DNA from 2 places in the Paenibacillus sp. FSL K6-2862 genome. Region 1 is predicted to be linked to the other one. Evidence: riboswitches for the same ligand, from Rfam matches in the RefSeq annotation. Region 1 holds a riboswitch; the other holds the start of a gene.
The links. Region 1 has a riboswitch for glycine ahead of sdaAB (L-serine ammonia-lyase, iron-sulfur-dependent subunit beta). Riboswitches for the same ligand answer to the same signal wherever they lie in the genome.
Positions count from the first base shown of each region.

Region 2: another riboswitch for glycine. It lies ahead of gcvT (glycine cleavage system aminomethyltransferase GcvT); the one in region 1 lies ahead of sdaAB (L-serine ammonia-lyase, iron-sulfur-dependent subunit beta).

Region 1 covers NZ_JBBOSN010000001.1:465,319-471,451, forward strand. Annotated here, with positions in the region: gene MHB82_RS02260 (LolA family protein) at 1-234, shown strand, start outside; gene MHB82_RS02265 (PH domain-containing protein) at 266-760, shown strand; gene MHB82_RS02270 (PH domain-containing protein) at 753-2,273, shown strand; gene MHB82_RS02275 (MFS transporter) at 2,491-3,768, shown strand; glycine riboswitch at 3,962-4,087, shown strand; glycine riboswitch at 4,092-4,194, shown strand; gene sdaAB (L-serine ammonia-lyase, iron-sulfur-dependent subunit beta) at 4,301-4,990, shown strand; gene sdaAA (L-serine ammonia-lyase, iron-sulfur-dependent, subunit alpha) at 4,980-5,927, shown strand; gene MHB82_RS02290 (alpha-glycosidase) at 6,101-6,133, opposite strand, start outside.
Region 2 covers NZ_JBBOSN010000001.1:5,177,769-5,183,901, reverse strand. Annotated here, with positions in the region: gene gcvPB (aminomethyl-transferring glycine dehydrogenase subunit GcvPB) at 1-1,470, opposite strand, end outside; gene gcvPA (aminomethyl-transferring glycine dehydrogenase subunit GcvPA) at 1,545-2,900, opposite strand; gene gcvT (glycine cleavage system aminomethyltransferase GcvT) at 2,897-4,033, opposite strand; glycine riboswitch at 4,222-4,324, opposite strand; glycine riboswitch at 4,328-4,451, opposite strand; gene gcvH (glycine cleavage system protein GcvH) at 4,791-5,183, shown strand; gene MHB82_RS23370 (PTS mannitol transporter subunit IICB) at 5,612-6,133, shown strand, end outside.

The sequences.
Region 1 (6,133 bases):
GAAGTGAGTCTGTCTGTATTCAAGGCGCCGGATGAAAATGTGGATAATACACTGCTGCCGGATGAGTCCAAGGTGAAGGTTCGGGATACCGAGGGTTCGTATATGAAGAGCATACGGAACATATCATGGAGTGAGAATGGGCTGCGTTACTCCATCATGGGTGAGAACGAGGAATGGACGAAGGAGAAGCTTCAGGCTTGGGCGAAGGATCTGAAGCTTCCCAATCAACCTTAATTTTGAATGGTAGGAGAGTGTGAGTCACGCGATGAATTACACAGAGCTTAACAACGAAGAACTGCGACGTCTCCACCCCAAAGCCAAACAAGCTACAGCCCTGACGGCCCTTATGGTCAATGGGCTGTTGGCTCTTTTGGCCATTGGGTATCTGATTGTCGCATGGGTTAGAGACTGGGTGCTGTGGCCGGGCTGGATTGGATTAGGGATTTTTATCATTTCACTGATCTGGTACACCTGGATTCTGCCCGGATTGCGACACCGACACTTTAGTTTTCGGGTGGCTGAGGATGAAGTGGAGATCCATTCCGGCTGGTTATGGCATACGGATACGATTGTGCCGATGACGCGTGTACAGCAGGTGGAACTGGAGAGCGGTCCGCTGCTGCGAAAGTATGGACTTGCCAAGGTCAGCATCGTTACTGCCGCAGCCACACTCCATATCGCTGGACTGGAAAGAGAGGAAGCAGAGCAATTGAAGCGCAGTATCGGACATCTGGCGAAGGTGGAAGATCCCGATGAATGAACCCAAGCATCTACATAAGCTGTACATGTTATTTCCCTTTTTTAGCGTAATGAAGTCCATCATTCCCATCCTCGTTCTACTCATCATCAAAGGCGTGAACTGGAGCAAGTTTCCCTGGTATGGTTATATGGCTGCCATTGTTCTATTTACGCTTCCTTTGATTCTGTATGGGTGGTTTCAATGGCGTAAATTCAGCTACACGCTTCAGGATGATCGGATTGTGCTGCGTCAGGGCATATTTGTCCGGGAAGAGAAATCGATCTATTTCAGCCGTATTCACTCCATCCAGACACAGCAGCCTCTGATTCAACGTTTGCTCCGGCTGGCACAGCTCAAGATTGAGACGCCGGGCGGCAGCAAAGAGGCCGATGGTGTATTACCCGCTCTCGCCGTTGCGGAGGCCGAGCGGGTAGAGCAGTGGTTATATCAGAAGCGGAATGAGGCTGTGAAGAAAGCGGAAGCACCTCTCTCAGCAGAACATACTGAAGATCTTAATTCAGATGAAGAGGGAGAATCTCCTGAGCAAGAGGAGGGGCACATCCAGGCATCCCCTCCGCTTATGCAGCCAGAACGGGAGGTTCTGCTGCGGCTGTCAGCCGGCAGGCTGTTTGCCGGAGCGCTGACCACGATGAATCTGCCGCTCGTTGTTGTATTCGGTACAGGGGTTTATTCCTTCGCGGATGACCTGCTCCCTGCGCACTTCTACAGCAGCTTGGTAGAGCGGGCTGGACAACTGCCTGCAATCTGGTGGCTCGGACTGGTTCCTGTCATGTTTCTACTTGCTTGGATCTTATCAGCTGTCCTGTTCACGATTAAGTATGCCGGATTCACGGTGGAGCAGGAAGGCGGTAATATTACGATTGTTTCCGGATTGCTCGACCGAAAGAAGCATGTGTTCTCACCAGGGAAGGTCCAGGCGGTGGAGATCAGGGAGGGACTGCTGCGACAGCCGTTTGGTTATGCCGAGGTGGAGATTTTTGTTTTGACTTCAGAGACGGAGAAAAAAATGATGCTTCATCCGCTGCTGCCGCTCCGCGATGTCAATGAGCTGCTTGCCCGAATTGTACCGCAATTCGTCATGCAGCCACCCGCTAACAGACCCCCGGACCGAGCTCGCTGGTTATTCTTACGCTGGAAACTGCTTGGTGCAGCCCTGCTGGGAACGGCGGGGACGGTGTTTCTGGGCCCGATGGGTGCATTTCTATTTTTGCTTGTTCCCTTATGTGCCGTTTGGGGATACGGATGCTTCAAGGATGAAGGGCTGAGCATTCAGGGCAAGCTGTTAACCATTCGCCACCGGGCCATCTCCCGCAGAACAGCGCTGATGCGCCGTCCTCATGTGGTCACAGTGGATACTGTGGCTACCCGAAGACAGCGAAGCAAGTCCTTGTTATCCGTACGGGCGAGGCTGATGGTGAATCGCAGCGGCTTCAAAGCCATATTTCTGGAATATGGCCAGGCAAATGCCGTAAAGGAATGGTTTCGGCAGGCTTCGGATTTGGCCCAAAAATGATATAGAAAAGTAACTTAGATTAAAACGACTTGAGACTGCCAGATTAACGGCAGTCTTTTTTTTCTGTACGGAAAGCCTTGCGAAACATGATGATCGACGCAGGCATTGTCCATTTTTTTACTGCGAAAAAGGATCAAATAGGAGATAATACAATTATTGGGTTTTAAATCAGTGCATTGAATGATTTAAAGGAATGAATCCGGGAGGGATATGATGGATGAGCAATGATCGAGATCAGGGGAAAGGGAAGGGCGCCGAGTCAGGTGGATGGAGACATGCCGGCTTGCTGCTGGGCGGAGTAGGCATATCCAATCTGGGGGATTTTATCTACATTGTGGCCATTAATTTGATGGTGCTTAACATGACACAGTCCCCGGCGGCAGTTGCAGGCTTGTGGATTATCTCGCCGATTGCATCGGTATGCACCAAGTTCTGGTCAGGCAGTCTGATTGACCGCTACGACCAGCGGCAGCTGATGATTGGGGCGGATGTGGCGAGAGCTGTGCTCGTGGCATTGCTTCCGCTGATGCCCAGTCTATGGATGATGTACGGCATCATGTTTCTTGTCAGCATGTCGTCATCCATATTCGTACCTTCTTCGCAGGTGTACATCACCCGACTGGTTCCTGCTGAGCGGCGCAAGCGATTCAATTCCCTGCAGGCAATGATCAGCTCAGGTGCTTTTATTACAGGCCCAGCCATAGCCGGAGTCATGTTGATTTATCTGTCTCCTGCAGCAGCGATCTATGCCAATGCAGCTTCCTTTGTAGTATCGGCGCTTATCCTGATGTTACTGCCAAGGCTGGGCACGGGAGAGCAGAGCAGCGGTAGGACAAGGCTAACCCCTCGTCTGATCGCCCAGGATTGGCGAGCCGTGATGCTATTCAGTCGCCAAGCAGGATATGTGGTGGGCATCTATGCCTTGTTCCAGATTATTCTTGTTATTGGCATGTCGCTGGATGCACAGGAAGTGGTGTTTATCCGTCAAGTCATGAGCCTGTCCGAGTCACAGTATGGTGCGTTGATGAGTGTTACTGGAGCTGGATACATGGCGGGTTCTCTGCTGGTTTGGTTGTTCGCCAAACATTTGTCCATTCGCCACATGATGGGCGGGGGCGTGCTCTTGGTTGCGCTTGGTTATTTCCTGTTCGCTCGTTCGTTTTCGTTCGAACTTGCCGCATTCGCCTTTATTTTGCTCGGTTTGTGTTCGGCGCCAGCAAACACGGGACTGGTCACCTTTTATCAGAATAATATACCGGTAGACTTGATGGGGCGAATGAGCAGCGTACTTGGACTCATGCTGAGTGCATTGCAGGTCATTTCGATTTTGGTCATGGGTGTAGTTGCCGAAGTGATCTCTCTTCGAACGGTATATACGGTCGTTTCGGCAGTTCTGATGCTGGGTGCCCTTCTGTTATGGCTTACGAGCTGGCTTCCTTCAAGACAGTCAGTTTATAAGGATCACAGCTCTTCCTCAAAATCTCTCCATAGCTAGTCTATATCCTATTGGAAACTGAACGATTCCGTGGAAAGCTGCATATAATAGTAGAGGAATTTTGCCAAGATGATAATGATGCGTTACTTTTGTTGACATTACTTGTGTTGCATATTAATCTGTTATATGAATGATCAATCTTATAAGGACAACGTTTGATATGTGTTCAAGCGAATATATACGATACAGCGGATGAGAACGAGCGGGAGAGACCTCGGCAGGTCATTGGTTTCAGTAGGCTGCCAGGCACCGAAGGAGCAAGCCGCTGCGCACCCGGCGCAGGTGGTTAATCTCTCAGGTAAATGTACCATCGTTGGACGCAACTCTGGAGAGTGCGCGAATGCGCCACCCAAGGGGTATATGATGAGAAGGGTACCCCATGGGGGCGGCCTCTGATCATGAAACTCTCAGGTAACGAGGACAGAGAGAGGGCCTAAGGCCTTCTACTGTCCTTTTTTGATGTCATCATTCAGTAATGAAGGAACATTATGGTGCATGTCTGGATGGATAGGACGATATGGAGGGGTGCAGGATGCGATTTAAAGATGTTTTTTCAATTATTGGTCCGTCGATGACGGGGCCTTCAAGTTCACATACAGCTGGGGCAGCGAGACTGGGAAGAATTGCACGGCAGTGGCTGGGGTGTACGCCTGAACGTGCCAGGCTGACACTGTACGGCTCATTTGCCGATACGTATCAAGGTCACGGTACGGATCTGGCGTTAATTGGTGGTTTGCTTGACTATGTCACTGATGATCCGCGGATACCAGACGCCGAGGAATATGCTGAACAAGCGGGCATGGAGGTTGAGTTCTACACGAGCGGACTGCCTGCTCCACATCCGAATACGGTCAAAATTGAGTTGTGGCACGGTGAGCGTCAATGTTCACTCGTTGGTGCTTCGATTGGCGGTGGCAGCGTGTCGGTGCATACGTTAAATGATTTCCGGGTACAGATCAGCGGGGAATTCCCCACACTCGTTCTGCGTCATGCGGACAAGGCAGGGGTGCTTGCTTCCGTGACGTCTACGATCAGCTCCTCAGGGGTTAACATCGGTTATATGCAGGTAGACCGGAAAGCCCGGGATGGCGAAGCACTAACAGCGATGGAAATGGACGGAGCACCAAGTGGCGAGATGTTGGAACGCTTGCGTTCACTGGATCATGTGCTGGATATTCGCGTCATTGATTTGAAGAGAGGGGTTGATTCGGATGAGGTTTAAGCACTTGCATGAGTTGAATACGATCTGTACGGCTGAATCCAAAACCATTGCCCGGCTAATGATCGAGGAGCAGGTTCAGGAGACCAATACGCCGGAAGCGGACGTTGTGCGGCAGATGTCGGAATATTATCAGGTGATGAAAGAGGCTGTACGCAAAGGACTGACGGAGGACACCACTTCGCGCAGTGGCTTGACTGGCGGAGACGGCAAAAAGATGGCCGAATATATTCGCCAGGGCGAAACCTGCTCGGGTGACGCTTCCGCACTGGCAATGGCCTATGCCTTGTGTGTATCTGAAGTCAACGCATCGATGGGCCGGATTGTGGCAACACCTACAGCAGGTTCTTGCGGAATTATCCCTGGTGTATTCATCAGCTCCCAGGAGCGATTCGGATGGAGTGATGAGCATCTGGTGAACGGCTTATTCTGTGCAGGTGCAATTGGATATGTCATTGCCAATAACTCGTTTATTTCAGGTGCAGAGGGTGGCTGTCAGGCAGAAGTCGGTTCGGCGATCGGCATGGCTGCCGGTGCAATGGTGGAGCTGCGCGGAGGGACGCCGGAGCAGGTCGTTCATGCCGTAGGTCTCGCGTTAAAAAATACACTGGGCCTCATCTGCGATCCGGTCGCAGGGCTTGTTGAAATTCCATGCATCGTCCGCAACGGACTGGGTGCGGTAACGGCACTGGCTGCAGCCGATATGGCGCTGGCCGGGGTAAGAAGTGCCATTCCATCGGATGAAGTCATCGACGTCATGCTGGAAGTGGGAAGTGCGATGCCGAGCAGGCACCGCGAGACAGCGCAGGGCGGGTTAGCCCAGACGCCAACAGGCCGGAAAATGATGGAGAAGCTGGCGAAACCCAAAGCGAAGCGTGCGGAACCTGAAGCTGAGTCCGAACCACAGAACACGAAGGGTAATTCGAAAGAGCAGGCATAGAACGAATCTGATAGGTTAGGATCTATGACGGGAGAAAAACAGAGAAAAGCGTCCGCTGGCCTTTACAGGTCATGCAGGACGCCTTTTTTTTATTTGAAGAGCAAGAGCCTCAGCCTAACTCCGGGCTTTACAGGAGAAAGCTCATGTAATCTACAAGAATGAGGAATAAATATTTACCGTTTATCCTGACTGATATCCGTACTTAA
Region 2 (6,133 bases), 4.7 Mb from region 1:
GCACGCGCAGTTCAATACAGGTTTACGTGCTGCTGTGGTCTCATCCAGACGGGTAACCGGCGTGCCATAGGGGGCATTGAGTACCAGTTCAGGTGTCTCTTCTGCTTCCTTGGCAATGCGAATCATCGTATCGATAAAGCCATCCAGCGTTTCTTTGCTTTCTGTTTCCGTTGGTTCAATCATGATACATTCCTCTACGTTGAGCGGGAAGTAGACGGTTGGCGGATGATATCCGAAATCAAGCAGCCGTTTGGCTACATCCAATGTTCTTACACCATATTGCTTCAGCCCCCGGCCAGACATGACAAATTCATGCTTACATACCCCTGGGTACGGAATTTCGTAATAAGGTGCAAGACGTGCCATCATATAGTTTGCATTGAGTACGGCACATTCGGATACCCGGCGCAAGCCTTCAGGTCCATACGTACGAATGTAGGCATAGGCACGTACCAAGATACCGAAGTTGCCGTAATACGCTTTGACCCGACCAATCGATTGATCTCCTTCCCGATCCAGGGCGTATTGTCCCTGTTCGTTCTTGATCACCATCGGTTTCGGCAGGAACCGAATCAGACGATTTTTTACGCCGACGGGTCCCGCACCAGGACCACCTCCGCCATGCGGAGTACTCATCGTTTTGTGCAAGTTCAGATGCACGACATCAAAGCCCATGTCCCCAGGACGGGTAATACCCATAATGGCATTGGAGTTGGCTCCGTCATAATAGAGAAGGCCACCAGCTTCATGCACGATGGAGGCAATCTCCTGAATGTCCTTTTCAAACAATCCCAGGGTATTTGGGTTGGTCAGCATCAAGGCTGCGGTATCGGAACCTACGGCCGCACGCAGTGCATCCAGATCGACCAGACCGTCCGCACGGGATGGAATGGTTACCGTCTCAAAGCCAGCCACGGTTGCACTTGCCGGGTTGGTGCCGTGTGAAGAATCCGGAACAATGACTTTGGTCCGCTGTTCACCACGACCTTCGTGATAGGCACGAATCATCATGAGGCCGGTCCATTCACCATGTGCACCAGCAGCTGGTTGCAGGGTCACCGCGTCCATGCCAGTCAGACCTGCAAGGTCATTTTGCAACGTATACAGAAGTTCAAGTGCACCTTGAATACTGGATTCATGCTGATACGGATGGATTTTAGCAAATCCATTGTAGCGAGCTACATCTTCGTTAATCTTCGGATTGTACTTCATTGTACAAGAGCCGAGTGGATAGAATCCATTATCTACCCCGAAGTTCCGGCGAGAAAGGGCAGTATAGTGACGAATGACATCCACTTCAAATACCTCAGGCAGTGCAGCTGCTTCCGAACGCAGCATTTCCCGGGGAATCAAGCTGGCGGGATCTTGACGCGGAACATCGCATTCGGGCAGGGAGTAAGCGACACGCCCCGGGCTGCTCAGTTCAAAGATCAGCGATTGCTCTGGAGCAGGCGATGCTGCTTGTGTCATTTGTTGCGTGCTGGTTTCGGCTTGCGAAGGAGCTGCCGTTTCCGGCTGTCCTTGGATGGTTGTTATTTCCTGAGTCACAGCGATCCCTCCAATACACGTGCGAATTCGTCAATCTCTTCCTTGCTGCGACGTTCCGTAACAGCGACCAGCATATGTCCGGCAAGCTCCGGGTAATCCCGTCCTAGTTCATATCCACCGATGAAACCGGCATCCAGCAGCTTCAACTGAAGGGCATCGATGTCTGTCCCTTCAGGCAGCTGGATGACAAACTCATTGAAGGTAGGTGCATTAAAGGTCAGGCTGACTTCAGGAATTGCTGTCAGTGCTTGAAGAGCATAATGACTCTTTTGCAAATTCAGATCAGCCACATCAATCATGCCCTGTCTTCCCATGGTAGACATATACACCGAAGCGCTTAGGGCAAGCAATGCCTGGTTGGAGCAAATGTTGGAAGTCGCCTTTTCGCGGCGGATATGCTGTTCACGTGCTTGGAGTGTCAGTACAAAACCACGTTTGCCGTTGCGATCCGTTGTCTGGCCAACAATTCGGCCGGGAATCCGGCGCATATGAGCCTGGGATACAGCGAAATATCCACATGTAGGACCACCGAGCGAAGCGGAGATGCCAAGCGGCTGTGCATCACCGACAACGATGTCGGCACCCAGCTTGCCTGGAGCTTCGAGCATACCAAGCGCCAGCGGATTTGCGCTGACTACAAGCAGACCCTTGTGCGCATGCGCGAGGTCTGCAGCCTGTTTTACATTTTCCACGGCACCGAAGAAGTTCGGGCTCTGGATCATGACGGCTGCGGTATCATCCGATACGGCCGCTTGAAGGGCATCCCAATCGGTCACCCCGTTCTGATAACCAACCTCGACAATCTCCAAATTCAGACCGTGTGCATAAGCCTTTAACACTTGACGGGCTTCGGGATGAACGGTACGAGATACGATTAGCTGTTTGCGGCGTGTTGCCGCAGCGGCCAGATTCCCTGCTTCTGCAAATGCGGTCGCACCATCATACATACTCGCATTGGCTACAGCCATTCCAGTCAGTTCACAGATATACGATTGGAATTCGAAGATCGCCTGGAGCTCGCCCTGACTGATTTCGGGCTGATATGGCGTATAGGCAGTATAGAACTCGGAACGGGAAATGACATGATTAATAACGGAAGGGATGTGATGATCGTAAATGCCTGCACCCAGGAAACTGGCGTGTGTCTCAAAATTGGCATTCGCGCCGGCTTGCTTAGACATATGACGTGTCAGTGTGTATTCATCCAGTTTGGAGGAAACAGGCAGCTCGCCTTGATAACGAATCTCCTGCGGAATGTCCTGGAACAGATCTTCAATCGTGTCCACACCGATGGTTGCGAGCATGGCGCTCTGATCCTGTTCAGTCATGGGAATGTAGCGGTGCTTGCTCATGCTTGCTCAGCTCCTTGGGTAGGTGTCTTTGACGTACGTGTCCGTTTATGAAAAGGGGTCTTCACAACTTCGGCTTTCAGCTTTTTGCCGCGAATCTCAATCTCGAGCGGGGTGCCGAGTGCAGCATATTGGCTATTAATTAGGGCGAGCCCCAGATTGCGCTTCAGCGTAGGGGACTGTGTACCGGTTGTTACTTCCCCGATCTGCACGCCTTCTGCGTAGATAGGATAGTGGGGACGTGGAATCCCGCGTTCCAGCACTTCAATGCCGACCAGTTTGCGGGCAGGTCCATCATTCTTTTGCTGCAATAGCGCTTCGTGTCCGATAAAAGGTCCGGCATTCAGCTTCACAAACATGCCAACGCCTGCTTCCAGCGGTGAAATGGTCGGCGACAATTCCTGTCCGTAGAGGGGCAGCTTCGCTTCGAATCGAAGTGTATCCCGGGCACCAAGTCCAGCCGGAACCAGTCCGTGGTCAGCACCCGCCTCCATCAATCCGTTCCAGACCTTAGGGGCCTGATCTGCCTGTACGTATAGTTCGAAGCCGTCTTCTCCGGTATAACCGGTGCGGGACAGCAGCAGTTTTACACCACAGACCTCAGCATTCTGTACAAAACGAAAAGGCTCGATTATGGATACGTCGGTATCAGTAACTTTTCCGATGGTGTCTGCAGCAAGCGGGCCCTGTAGAGCCAGGAGAGCTGTTTCCGCGGAGTCATTCGTCATGCTCACCCCAGGGACCATGTGCTCCTGCAGCCATGCCCAGTCATTGTCGATATTGGAGGCATTCACGACGAGCATATAATGCTGATCTTCCAGCTTGTATACGAGCAGATCGTCCACTACGCCACCGTCCGGGTAACACATTAACGTGTATTGTGCCTGGCCGGGGACCAGGGTGGTCACGTCGTTGGTCGTCAGTTTCTGCAAAAATGCTTCGGCCTGTTCACCCTGCACCGTGAATTCACCCATGTGGGATACATCGAACAGTCCAGCCCGTTCGCGCACCGCTTCATGTTCCTTCTGAATCCCGCTGAATTGCACCGGAAGCTCCCAGCCGCCAAAATCGATGCACCGTACACCTTCATATTGCTGATAAAGTGGATAGAGTGGAGTTCTAAGCAAATTGGACATCAAATCACCTCGTTATGGCCGCTACCGGGCCGAGTGTATAACATGAATGATGCGTTCTTTTCTTGGATAAGTATGATTAAGGCTGCGCTGATGACAGCGCCGGCTCGATCCTGACTTTCGTTTTTTTGGGAAAAAGGAAAAGGACAGGCCAAAGAACCGGCATGCCAGAAGCACGCTGTATTCTTAGGCTCTGTCCTTGGTACCTGAGAGTTACCCCGCCAATAAGTTGCAGCAGGTTTCCCCTTGGGTGATCAAAACGCCCCATACAGGGCGAATAGATGCTCTCCAGAGTTGCGTCCCGTAAAAGTCCTTTTGCCTGAGAGATTCACCTCCCGCTTGTCGGGTGGTTTACTCCTTCGGCGTTACCGCATGCATCCAAGAGTTGGGCGTCACGGGTAATCTCTCCCTTTACATTCATCCGCGGGTGATGCACACAACAATTAACATTTACTCTCTCATTAAAACGTGAATCCACTATCGATGTCAAGAACGATATCACGAAAATTAATAAAAAACCGAATAATATTTATTAGTTTATTATTATTGTTCGTGTATATAAAAAGAGTGCGCTTACTATTCTAATATTACCCATTATATGTAGAGTGAGGGTGTTTGCGTTACAGGCTGTAATCATCAAAAATCAAATAATTTGTGAGGTATCTTGACATTTCATTCAAAAATATCTTACGCTATGTTCTGGGAAAAAGGTTGGCCGAAGGACGCATGCACTCATTAATGAAAAGCGAGGCGGATATCGATGAGCGAATTGAAAAGTGATTTCCTGTACAGTGAAGAGCACGAGTGGGTGCAAACCGTAGGGGAGGATACTGTACGGATCGGCATTACCGAGTTCGCGCAGCATCAGCTGGGTGACATTGTGTTTGTGGAATTGCCTGACCTTGAATCGGATGTAAAAGCGGAAGAAAGTATTGGTACGATTGAATCCGTTAAGACGGTTTCAGATTTGTTTTCTCCGGTAAGTGGTTCCATTATTGCCGTGAATGAAGCACTGCAGGATGCACCTGAACTCGTCAACAGTTCGCCTTACGAAGAAGGCTGGATGATCGAGATTCGTGTTGAAGGTGATTTGACAGCAGCGTTGTCTAAACTTATGAATGCTGATGCATATCGTAAGCAAACCGAGGAGTAGAATATATTTGCACTAAATAACCTTTATTAATCTATGATTTTTTATACATTGGACGGTCGTGCACGTCTTCAGAGTCTGTGTGAGCCTTAAAGCTCATGCAGGCTTTTTCGTGTTCTGAAAGACAGGATTGTTGCCAGATGAGGTACTTGAACAGGATGGAATAAGGCTGAAACGCACAAGCTATATTATAGAATCCAACACCGTAAATGATATAAGTCACACACGAAAAAAGCTAAGTATATCAATGGTTAGAACCCTCTCATCACCATAAAAACGATTACATAAACACAATGTTGTCATCAATGATCATGACGAAAGTACGCTTTCATTTCGTTGAACCGGAGACCAATCTGGCTTAGGATAACAGCAGGGGAGGAATGATACCCCTTTCATAAATGATAACTACTTGATCCGAGGAGGATAATACAATGAGTAACTTGGACCAAACGTCCAATTCCAAAGGCGGTCTCCGGGTAGGCGTTCAGCGTTTTGGCCGATTCCTGAGTGGTATGGTTATGCCGAATATGGGTGCATTTATTGCCTGGGGATTAATTACGGCACTCTTTATTGAAAAGGGCTGGTTCCCTAACGCGGATCTGGCACTGTTAGTAGATCCGATGATCAAATATTTGCTGCCGCTGCTTATCGGTTACACTGGAGGTACGATGGTGCATGGCCAGCGTGGTGGTGTCGTTGGTGCCATCATGACTATAGGGGTTATCGTCGGCAGTGACATTCCGATGTTCCTGGGTGCCATGATTGCCGGACCACTGGCTGCATGGATCATCAAAAAGTTTGATAAAGCCGTCGAAGGCAAGATCAAGGCAGGGTTCGAGATGTTGGTTAATAACTTCTCAGCCGGTATTATCGGTGGTATCCTGGCGATCATTGCACTGCTGGGTATCGGACCTGCTGTAGAAGGAATTAGCACCGTATTATCGGCTGGTGTA